2 regions of the Oceanobacillus sp. FSL K6-0118 genome follow, and region 1 is predicted to be linked to the other one. Evidence: a T-box and tRNA genes for the amino acid it is inferred to sense, from the RefSeq annotation. Region 1 holds a T-box; the other holds one or more tRNA genes.
The links. The T-box of region 1 lies ahead of serS (serine--tRNA ligase). A T-box ahead of a tRNA ligase gene usually reads a tRNA of that ligase, here a tRNA-Ser.

Region 1 (6,112 bases):
TAAGAGGTATATCTTTACGTGATGATGATGAAGTAGTATCAATGGAAGTATTAGAAGAAGGCTCTCATATTCTTCATGTGACGAATAAAGGTTACGGAAAACAAACACCGGAATCTGAATATCGTAGAATAAACCGTGGTGGTAAAGGCGTTATTACATGTAAGTTAAATGATAAAACAGGGCATGTCTCTGCTGTTAAAGCTGTTAATGGCGAAGAAGATTTAATGGTAATTACTGTAGGAGGCGTACTCATTCGTATTCCTGTAAAAGATATTTCTATAACTGGAAGAAGTACAATGGGTGTCCGACTCATTCGCTTACATGATGATGAAGAGGTAGCTACAGTTGCTAAAATTGAACAAGAAGAAAATGATGCTGAAAATGAAGATGCTACTGAATTAGGGTCTAAAGAAGAAACTGAAACGGAAACAGATAACAAAATAGATGAATAAAAAAGGTGGCTTTAAAGCCACCTTTTTTAGCTGGTAAGAAGGGCTTTCCCTGTCCACCAAAGCTTTTTAAATAAAATGGACATAGGAATTGCCATATTTTAATTTCCTTTATCCATATTTTTGTATAATTCATCTTCTAGTATTTTTGGAATCTTTTTTGCTGTTATATCTAAAAACTGTAATATGAAAGGGTAATCCATTTCCGGTTTTGATGATAATAAGTCCCCCCACCATTCGGCTTCATAACGACAAAGCATACTTAGATTATATAAAAGTAAATAATGAATCATGACATCCGATATTGGTAGAAAATGTTCTCTATTAAGTGGAAAATATATTTTATCATCGTCCATGTGTTTGTAAAAAGGCCCATTAAATGATTCTAGCCTTTCTTCCAACTGAACAGTAATGACGGACTGACGCTCTTCCATATGTTTGATTACCGATAAATAGGGTTTGATTCGATTGAGAAAAGCATCTTTCGTTATGTGATAATAATCCAGTATTGTAGTAGGAAATTGAAGTATTGGAGAATCCTTTGAACCAACCACTACCATTTTTTCAGTTCCTTGGAAGGAAAAGAAGGTTTGCATTTCTGGTATAAGGGAAAATAAGTCCACCATTTGAATCTTGTCAAAAGGAACAGGATTAATAGAATATAGATGCTTCGAAAGGTATGGAAAAAGCCCATTAATTTGGACTTTCACTTCATCCGACATAAATGTATAATTACGCTTTTTTCTCTTCCTAGATGTAACTCCATGTGACAATAAAACGGTAGATTCTGGGTAATTCGGACGCTTAGTTAATAAACAGGCTTTTAATAAATGGGTTAATCCATAAAAATATAAAACAGGTTTAGCAAAAAGCTCTACCTTATGGCCAATTTCATAAAATTTCCTACCATGATCAAGATAATATAATAAAGCATTATAATTTTGGTAACTTTTAGCTTCAACATCCTGTTCATTTATCTTTTTATAACAGCTTTGTAAGTAAACTTGAGCAGTTTGTTGTGAGGTTAAAAATGAAAAAAATCCATCTGATTTACTCATAATAATCTCCTAAGGTAATTTTCAGAATCTATTTACTTCTCATTTTTCAATAATATGTTGTTGAAAAAGAAGGATAGTTGGCGTATTGTATATAAAAATAGAGATTATCTACTAGTTTAGTCATTCATCTTTTATTAAATACCTTTTAAATTTGAGAAGGAGGAGTTACATTGCGAAAAGATAAATTTGCAAAAGAAGGTTTAACGTTTGATGATGTATTATTAATACCAGCGAAATCTGAAGTTTTACCTAATCAAGTTCAATTGAGTACGGAGCTTACGCCAAGTTTAAAATTAAATACGCCATTTATAAGTGCCGGAATGGATACCGTAACAGAAGCTGAAATGGCAATTGCTATGGCTCGTCAAGGTGGTTTTGGAGTCATTCATAAAAACATGTCGATTGAAGAACAAGCTGAACAAGTTGACCGTGTAAAACGTTCAGAGAGTGGTGTTATTACTAATCCATTTTTCTTAACACCAGAACATCAAGTATATGATGCCGAACATTTAATGGGTAAATTCCGTATTTCAGGTGTGCCAATTGTAAATTCTGTAGAAGAACAACAATTAGTTGGTATTATTACCAACCGTGATTTACGCTTTATTCAAGATTATTCTATTTCTATTTCTGAAGTGATGACTAGTACTGATTTAATTACTGCGCCGGTTGGAACAACATTGGAAGAAGCGGAAAAAATCCTCCAAAAATATAAAATTGAGAAATTACCATTAGTGGACGGGAATAACGTATTAAAAGGTTTAATTACGATTAAAGATATTGAAAAAGTAATTGAGTTCCCAAATGCTGCTAAAGATGCTCAAGGCAGACTTTTAGTCGGAGCAGCTGTTGGGGTAACGAAGGATGCAATGAAGCGTATCGATAAGCTAGTAGAAGCGGGTGTAGACGTTATTGTCATCGATACAGCACATGGTCATTCTAAAGGTGTTCTTGACCAGGTTAAAGAAGTACGTAAAGAATACCCTGAATTAAATATTATTGCTGGTAATGTTGCAACTGCAGATGGTACTAGAGAACTTATTGAAGCGGGTGCCTCCATTGTTAAAGTTGGTATCGGACCGGGATCAATATGTACGACACGTGTCGTAGCGGGTGTTGGAGTACCACAAATTACAGCGGTAAACGATTGCGCTATGGCGGCACAAGAATATGGTGTACCAATTATTGCAGATGGTGGTCTTAAATATTCTGGAGATATCGTTAAAGCAATGGCAGCAGGTGCGCATGCTGTTATGGTGGGTAGTATGTTTGCTGGTACTACTGAAAGTCCTGGTGAAACAGAAATCTATCAAGGAAGAAAATATAAAGTATATCGTGGTATGGGATCTGTCGGGGCTATGAAAGCCGGCTCTAAAGACCGTTATTTCCAAGGCGATACAGATAATAAAAAACTAGTTCCTGAAGGTATTGAAGGTAGAGTACCTTATAAAGGTTCGTTAGCAGATACGATTCATCAATTAAGCGGTGGTCTTCGTTCTGGTATGGGCTACTGTGGAACAGCAACCATTGATGCTTTACGAAATGAAGCTCAATTTGTAAGAATTACTAATGCTGGTATACGTGAAAGCCATCCACATGATGTCCAAATTACAAAAGAGGCTCCTAACTATTCCGTTCAATAACTAAATGGTTAGGTAAAACCTTTTGAACAACCTCTATAAAATTTTTTTAAGGTGAGGACTTTCCTCATCTATTTTTTTTTGAGATGCTATGTTAAAATAACAAAGTATCTGTGAAATTTTAAATAGAAAACATGCCATTTTTGTAAAAAAAGAAAGTTTTATTTCTTTCTACCTAATAAAAATAGACAAAGGGAATTTTTGGAGGTAAAAAATGTTTAAACATCACAAGAAAATTATATCGTTATTTTTCCTACTAACGGTTTCACTAGGAATTCTTACCTATCATCCTAATAATATAAAAGCGGAGGCTTCCTTAGATATAGATGCAGAGGCAGCTATTCTAGTTGACTTTGATACAGGGAAGATATTATACGCAAAAAATGAGAACGTGTTACTTCCTCCAGCAAGTATGACGAAAATGATGACAGAGTATTTAGTAATGGAGGCAATTAAAGAAGGAAAAATTTCATGGGATACAACTACACAAATTAGTGATTATGCTTATGCTATCTCAGCTAATACCTCATTATCAGGCGTAGGTTTAGTACAAAATAAGCAGTATACTGTAAAAGATTTATATCAAGCAATGGCGATTAACTCAGACAATGCAACAACAATTGCACTTGCAGAACTTGTTGGCGGCTCTGAAACTGAATTTGTTAAAATGATGAATCAAAAGGCCAAGGAATTAGGCCTAGAATCCAAGTTTGTTAATGCTTCAGGATTAGACAATAAAGATTTAGAAGGAAATCAGCCGGAAGGTACTAGTGTGGAAGATTTGAATTTATTAACTGCCCGTTCTACGGCAATACTAGCATATAACCTTATAAAAGATTTCCCAGAGGTCTTAGAAATTGCTTCTATCCCGAAAACAACATTTGATGGACAAGAGATAGATAACTGGAATAGAATGCTTCCACATGAGGGAGTAAACTTTAAACAGTTTTATTACGAAGGTGTAGACGGACTAAAGACCGGCTTTACGGATAGTGGTGGATATAATTTTACAGGAACAGCTGTAAGAAACGGACAACGATTAATTTCTGTTGTGATGAAGTCGGAAAGTGAAGCACAACGTTTCCAACAAACAAGTAAACTTTTAGATTATGGTTATAATAACTTTACAGCACAGGAATTATTCCCTAAAGGTTATCAACTAAAAGGACAAACGGAGGTTCCTGTATCTAAAGGGAAAGAAAAGAATGTAGAGGTTTCTTTAGCTGAAGGCATTACCGTACCAGTTAAAGGTGACGATGCTGAAAATTATACTCTTAAATATGAATTAGATAAATCCAAATTAAATGAAGATGGTGAATTAATTGCACCAATTGAAAAAGGCGAAGTAATTGGTACAGCTAAACTTGTTTATAAAGGCGATAATGATTATGGATATATTACGGATGATCAAGGGTCTGTACCAATTGTAACAGACCAAGCGGTAGAAAAAGCAAATTGGTTTATGCTTACAATCGGAGCTATTGGTGACTTCTTTGCTAATATATTTTCTTCAGCAGTAGATTGGATTAAAGGTTTATTTTAATTTGCATCTTTATTAAAAAATGATTATGATAATGATAATAAAACAATCTTATCAACAGTGTTGAAAGGAATTAGTAACAGTAACACCTATCTAAAGAGAGTCGATGGTTGGTGGAAATCGATGTTAGAGTGCTGTGAATCCATCCTTGAACTGGTTTACGGAAAGGAATTCCCTCCAAGTAAGTAAACCCGGTAAGTGCCGTTACAACGTGAAAGCCGGAAGAGATTATCTCTTCAATAAGGGTGGCAACGCGGGAATTATACTCTCGTCCCTATCTATTTGGGACGGGGGTTTTTTGTATTTATCCAAAATTTAAGGAGGAAGTGTCATGTTAGATTTAAAATATTTACGTAATAATTTTGAAGAAGTAAAAACAAAACTTAACCACCGCGGTGAAGATTTATCAGAATTAGACCATTTTGGTGAGGTCGATGAAAGACGTAGACGACTTATTTTAGAAACAGAAACTTTAAAAGCAAAACGAAATGAAGTGACTAAGCAAATTTCCGCCCTAAAAAGGGAGAAAAAAGATGCTGAGCCTGCAATAAAGGAAATGCGTGAAGTAGGAGACCAAATAGCGAAATTAGACAAAGAATTAAAAGAGTTAGAAGATAAATTACAACAGATCATGCTTTCTATCCCTAATATTCCCCATGAAAGTGTCCCTGTAGGTGAAGATGAGGATGATAATGTGGAAGTTCGCAGGTGGGGTGACGTTCCAACATTTGATTTTGAGGATAAAGCACATTGGGATATCGCAACAGATCTTGATATTTTAGATTTCGAACGAGCTGGAAAAGTTACGGGAAGTCGGTTTGTTTTTTATAAAGGATTGGGTGCTAGATTAGAACGTGCACTTCTTAACTTTATGATGGATTTACATGCAGATAAACATGGTTATACCGAAGTCCTCCCACCGTCTATTGTAAATCGCACAAGCATGACTGGTACTGGACAATTGCCAAAGTTTGAAGAAGATGCATTTAAAGTAGAAGATTGGGATTATTTCCTAGCCCCTACAGCAGAGGTCCCTGTTACGAATTATCATCGTGATGAAATTTTAAATGTGGATGATTTACCACGAAAATATGTAGCATATAGTGCATGTTTCCGTTCTGAAGCGGGATCTGCTGGTCGCGATACAAGAGGATTAATTCGCCAACATCAATTTAATAAAGTAGAATTGGTCCAATTTGTGAAGCCAGAAGAGTCTTATGAAACATTAGAAACATTGACAAATCATGCGGAAAAAGTACTACAATTACTTGAATTACCTTATCGAGTAATGAGTATGTGTACTGGAGACCTAGGATTTACAGCAGCTAAAAAGTATGACATAGAGGTATGGATTCCGAATCAAAATACGTACCGTGAAATTTCTTCTTGTTCTAATTTTGAAGACTTCCAAGCAAGACGTGCAGG
Region 2 (6,112 bases), 2.1 Mb from region 1:
GATTCATAACCAGATAATACCGTTGCTCCCTTTACAGTTGATCCAGGACGGTGTGAATCATATAAAGTCCTGAATGATTCATTATGAAATTTCCCTTCAGAACGATCATAACGTTGACCAGATACAGCTAGTAATTCACCAGTCTTCGGATTCATCACAACCGCAAGAGCTTGGTCTAAATGTCTATTTGCACCAGGATGTTTTCTTATTGCGGCCAATAATTCCTCTTGTACAATTTTATCTACTTCTTTCTGAAAATCCATGTCAATCGTTAATACTAAATCTTTACCGCGCTGTCCCTCTACAACTGTATCAGAACCAACAATAACACCATTTTTTGTTGTTGTATATTCAATTTGCTCTTTTCTTCCCCTTAATACATCTTCATAATATTGTTCCAATCCACTTTTTCCAACACGATCATTCCTACTGTAACCTCGCGTTAAGAAATAGTCTTTTTTCTCAGCAGGGATACCTTCTTCCTGTGTCGTGACAGCACCTAACAAACTCTGTAATGTTTCACCATAAGGATAATTACGATTCCAATCCGTTGTAGCATTAATTCCTGGAAGTTCAGATAAGTGTTCAGAAACTAAAGCATATTCTTCTGCTGTTACTCCTTCATTTTTAACAATTTGTGGACTTAAGGAATAAGCTTTGTCTATCTCTTTTTTAATAGCGATAATCTCTTTATCATGAAGAGAAAAATTACTTATTTCTTCTTCCGTAATTAAATCTAACGTTTTATTATAAGCCTCTGCATTACTCAACTCTTCTATATCTTTTTCAGAAAGTCTGCTATCTGCCTCTTTTTTATTTAACAAATACCAGTATTCTTTTAAATCTCTTTCTGTTAATTTTTTGTCCAAATATTTTTCTGGATTTTCATCCTTAGGTACAAGCGTAATAAAATCGGCTAATCGCTTTGCTACTTTGAGTCGATCTTCAGCTTGAACTCCTTTTTCTGGTGTATACGTAATAGAGTAGACTGGCTCATTATCCACGATAAGGTTATGGTTACGGTCATAGATTTTCCCTCTTGGTACAGGAATTTTCGTTGTATCTTGAATTGTTCTTTCTATTTCTTTTTGAAAAGCTTCTCCATTTAAAATTTGAACTACACCAAGTTGCAAAATCAAAACAGAGAACAACAAGAAGATAACAAAGAACAATATATTTATTCGGAAGGGTAATTGTGCCTTTTTCTTTTTCTTCCGTATTTTTGACATATGTTCTCCCCCAAAATTTAAAATGCAATCAATCATAGACATTTTATCATATTTACCGATCTTTTTCGTCAGTTAATTGCTCTTTCATTAATATTTCCTTTCGAGAAGAACTACCCATTGATATATTCCTTACATATAGATAAATAATTAAATGACCGGCCCCAAAAACTACCAAAAGAATAGGAATGATTTTTTCTGCATCAAAAAGAGAAACACCCAGTAAGAAAATCAGTACAGAAACAATCCTTCCCACATTTAAAAATAACTCACGAACAACGATATATTCTATTCTTAGTTCTCCAGCTTTCCAGGCCTTTCCAATAACATCATATGTCAGAGAAACATAGGGTACATTTATAATCGGATAAGCAATACCTATGACTATGGCATATAAAATAAGTAATAAATAATTTACATTAAATAAAATAATAAAAATCGAGATATACAAAAGAAGAGCACCGATTAGGATAGCTTTTTTTCTCCTCGCCGGTTTTATATATTTAGTCACAATAAAATATAATACGGCCGATAACCCGGATAGAACTAAGTTGAAGGTACCCAAAGCAAACTCACTTTTTGTTACAATAAACACCCAAATAGATATAACAAAAACAAATACTCCTTCTCGTATACCTTGAAAAAAATGAGCGTATAATATTCTGCTCCAGTTTTTATTATTTTTCCTCTCATATAGAATTCTTCTAAAGTAAAAGTCCCCTTTTGCACTTCTTCGTTTCAAAAAGAAACTGGATATAACTGCAAAAATAAATAATATAAACGAAATAGTAAAAATAGTTGTATAACCTACATTACCGTCTAACTTCGCGATAATTAATCCTGCAAATAGTGGACCAATCATCCCACCTAAAGATTGAAGAACTCCTAAAAACCCATTAAAAAAGTCTCTTGTATCCGGTTCCGTAATTTCAAAAGTTAATACATTAAAAGCTAACCAATAAAAACCATAACCTATCCCTAATAAACAACCTAATAAAAAATTAAAATAAGAAGCTTTCTCTCCAATAATTAATACACTTAGGAAAAACACAGACAAAAATATAACACCTAATCTTAGGACTATAATCCGATCAACTTTTTTAGCTAACCTTCCTGCTAATATAAAGGTTAGAGCTTGAAATAGATTAATTCCTAGATTATAAACTGCAATCGTAATATAATCTCCGGATTGTCTCCATAAATAGATATTGACAAACGTATTGGAAAGAAAAATACCTAAGGAATAAAGGCCACCTATTAGTAATAGTAATAATAAATCACGATTAACGTCCATTTTGTTTTCAAATGCTTGAATGAATTTCGCCATATCTAACTACTCCTTTAATAAGTTAGTCTTGGCGAATAATTGTCAGATATGCAAAAAAACACGTGGTAAAATACCACGTGTTTTTAAATTACTTGCTATTAACCTTTGTAGTTTTTAGCTACTTCATCCCAGTTAACAACATTCCAAAATGCTGCTAAGTATTCAGGGCGTCTGTTTTGATATTTTAGGTAGTATGCATGTTCCCAAACGTCTACACCTAATAAAGGAGTTTTACCTTCCATAAGTGGAGAATCTTGGTTTGGAGTGCTCATAACTTCTAATTCACCGTTATTGGATACTAGCCAAGCCCAACCAGAACCAAAACGTGTTTTAGCAGCATTTTCAAACTCTTCTTTGAATTTGTCGAAGCTACCAAATTTAGCATTAATCTTTTCAGCTAGTTCACCAGTTGGTTCACCACCACCATTTGGTGATAAAACTTTCCAGAATAAACTATGGTTAGCATGTCCACCACCATTATTGCGTACCGCTGTACGTTTTGCTTCTGGAACAGCATCTAAATTACTGATTAATTCTTCAACTGATTTTCCTTCTAATTCGGAAATTCCTTCAACAGCTGCATTTAGATTTGTTACATAAGTGTTATGGTGTTTCGTATGATGAATATTCATTGTTTCCTTGTCAATTGTTGGTTCTAATGCATCATATGCATATGGTAATTCTGGTAATTCAAATTTAGCCATAAAAATCTTCCTCCCTTAATAAATTTAAAATGGATAATTCAGGTTTATCACCCTTTAACTAGAAGATTATCATTGCTATCACATAGTTGCAAATATTTTGCCTTACAAAGATGAAAAATAGTTAAATCAAGAAGACTTCCATAAGCGGGGTTTTCTTTCATCTCCCACTTATGGTTAGTCATACTTATCGGACCTTTACGGGCAGTTGATCTCCCAACTAGTTTTACTGCCCGATTAAGAGGGATAAAAATTTACGCAAATAAAAAACAAGTATATTATATACTTGTTTTCTCGCAAAAAGGAGGTAGAGGGATTCGAACCCCCGCGCGGTTTGACCCGCCTGTCGGTTTTCAAGACCGATCCCTTCAGCCAGACTTGGGTATACCTCCGTGATATGATATTATATGGTGGACCCTGCAGGACTCGAACCTGCGACCGATCGGTTATGAGCCGATAGCTCTAACCAACTGAGCTAAGGGTCCAGTTTATAAACGGGCGATCGGTGGGAATCGAACCCACGAATGCCGGAGCCACAATCCGGTGCGTTAACCACTTCGCCACGACCGCCATGTGACTAAATAATAAAATGGTAGCGGCGGAGGGGATCGAACCCACGACCTCACGGGTATGAACCGTACGCTCTCGCCATCTGAGCTACGCCGCCACTTTGGCTCCACAGGTAGGATTCGAACCTACGACCGATCGGTTAACAGCCGATTGCTCTACCACTGAGCTACTGTGGAATAGTGAAATGTTAATATTTAACAACGATATAAAATTTACCATGTATTTTTTCGTTTGTCAACACTATTTATTAATCTCGACAAACATAAACAACGTCTATTATAATATCACCTTTTATTCTTATTTGCAATTAAAAAAGAGAAGGTTTTATCCCTTCTCTTTTATTTTAATCATGATGACCTAAAACATACTCAGCAATGTTCACTGCGTGGTCACCAATACGCTCTAAATTACTTATGATATCAACAAATACTATACCTGCTGAACCACTGCAAAGCCCTTTATTCATACGAATAATATGTCGCTTACGATAATCTCTTTCCATCTTATCAATTTCTTCTTCTCGTTGAACAACTTCTAAGGCTTTCTCTCTATCAGACTCACTTAAAGCATCTACAGCTTGTTTAACAGTCATATTAGTTAAGTCAAACATAGTGTTTAACTCACCCATCGCCTTATCTGAAATTTGGACTTTATTAGAAATTTTGTAATCCACCAACTCAATTAAATTTTCAAAGTGATCCCCTATTCGTTCAATATCACGGACGGAGTTCATTAATGCTGTATGTTTTTCACTTTCCTGTTCAGATAGAGATCTTCCTGATACCGTCACTAAATATTCTGTAATATTACGATCTAGGTTATTTATGGCTCCCTCAATTTGCATAGCCATATCTGAATGTTTTTGAGAACTTGTAGTTAAATATCGATTGGATTCTTCTAGACCTTTACAAGCATATTCTCCCATTCGGGCTATTTCCTTTTTCGCTTGATCTAAAGCTAAAGCAGAAGATCTCTCAATGAAAATCGGATCCAAGAATTTTGGTTTATATTCAATAGTCGTATCTTTACCTGGGATTATTTTCGTAACAATCCATGCCAATCCAGCTATAAACGGAAATTGTATAATCGTGTTCATAACATTAAAGCTTCCGTGTGCAAATGCAATCGTCATTTCTGGATTCAAATTTAATTTTGTCTGTAAGAATGATACAAAAGCTACAAATGGAATTAATAATATAAGAAAAATAATAGAACCCATCACATTAAAAATTACGTGAGTCAACGCTGCTCGTCTTGCCGCAACAGAAGCGCCGATTGCTGCTAACACCGCAGTAATTGTTGTTCCAATATTATCACCAAATAAAACAGGAATAGCTGCGTCTAAAGCTATAGCTCCTTCAGAAAATAGTCCTTGTAAAATACCAACCGTTGCACTTGAGCTTTGTACGATTAATGTAAAGACTGTTCCGATGATAACACCAAGAATTGGATTATCACTCATACTTACTGTTAATTCATGAAAAGCCTCAAGTGAACGTAAGGGTTTCATACCACTACTCATTAACTCTAAGCCATAAAACAAAGCACCAAAACCAAAAAGAGCTTGTCCTAGTGCAGTAATAATTGGTTTCTTAAAGAAAAAGATTAAAAATGCACCTACTGCAAGAATTGGTAAAGCATATTCACCAATATCAATACCAATAATAAAAGCGGTAATAGTTGTTCCAATATTCGCTCCCATAATAACACCAATTGCTTGTCTTAATGTCATAAAACCTGCATTAACAAGCCCTACTGTTAATACGGTCGTACCTGAACTACTTTGAATTAACATCGTTACAACCATTCCGGCAAGCACGCCAAGGAAAGGATTACTTGTAAATCGATCAAGTATATCTCTTAATCGGTCACCTGCAGACTTTTGTAAACCATCTCCCATAAATTTAATACCTAAAAGGAAGATCCCAAGTCCACCAAAAAATTCAAAGAGTAGTGTCTGAATATCTACACCCAATGATATTACATCCTTTCATCCGATTATCATTAATTAAAAAACCCTACTCTATCTTAAGGTTAGGTTAATTCCTTGTAAAGATATTTCGTCATAATTTTACATTAAATTTACAATCATCAACAAAAACTAATTATTACTCTACCTTCAAAAATAACAATAAAAAAGACTGTTATGTCAAGATCCCAAATACACTTCTCTTTAGGACTCTTAACTTACAGTCTTTTACGTTGTTACGATTTGATTTTTTCAACTAATATTTTTGTCCCATCAACCTGAATTACTTGTATATGGGTATTTTTCTCGATCCATTGTC

Region 2: it encodes a tRNA-Ser, which carries the amino acid that the T-box ahead of serS (serine--tRNA ligase) is inferred to sense. The anticodon was not compared.

What each region holds. Positions count from the first base shown of each region.
Region 1 covers NZ_JBBOVR010000001.1:236,406-242,517, forward strand. Annotated here, with positions in the region: gene gyrA (DNA gyrase subunit A) at 1-452, shown strand, start outside; gene MHI02_RS01125 (YaaC family protein) at 551-1,507, opposite strand; gene guaB (IMP dehydrogenase) at 1,678-3,150, shown strand; gene MHI02_RS01135 (D-alanyl-D-alanine carboxypeptidase family protein) at 3,362-4,690, shown strand; T-box leader at 4,742-4,966, shown strand; gene serS (serine--tRNA ligase) at 5,019-6,112, shown strand, end outside.
Region 2 covers NZ_JBBOVR010000001.1:2,350,207-2,356,318, forward strand. Annotated here, with positions in the region: gene MHI02_RS12100 (peptidoglycan D,D-transpeptidase FtsI family protein) at 1-1,229, opposite strand, end outside; gene MHI02_RS12105 (MFS transporter) at 1,282-2,553, opposite strand; gene MHI02_RS12110 (superoxide dismutase) at 2,652-3,257, opposite strand; tRNA gene MHI02_RS12115 (tRNA-Ser) at 3,557-3,646, opposite strand; tRNA gene MHI02_RS12120 (tRNA-Ile) at 3,663-3,739, opposite strand; tRNA gene MHI02_RS12125 (tRNA-His) at 3,752-3,824, opposite strand; tRNA gene MHI02_RS12130 (tRNA-Met) at 3,845-3,921, opposite strand; tRNA gene MHI02_RS12135 (tRNA-Asn) at 3,926-4,000, opposite strand; gene MHI02_RS12140 (Na/Pi cotransporter family protein) at 4,168-5,799, opposite strand; gene MHI02_RS12145 (NfeD family protein) at 6,030-6,112, opposite strand, start outside.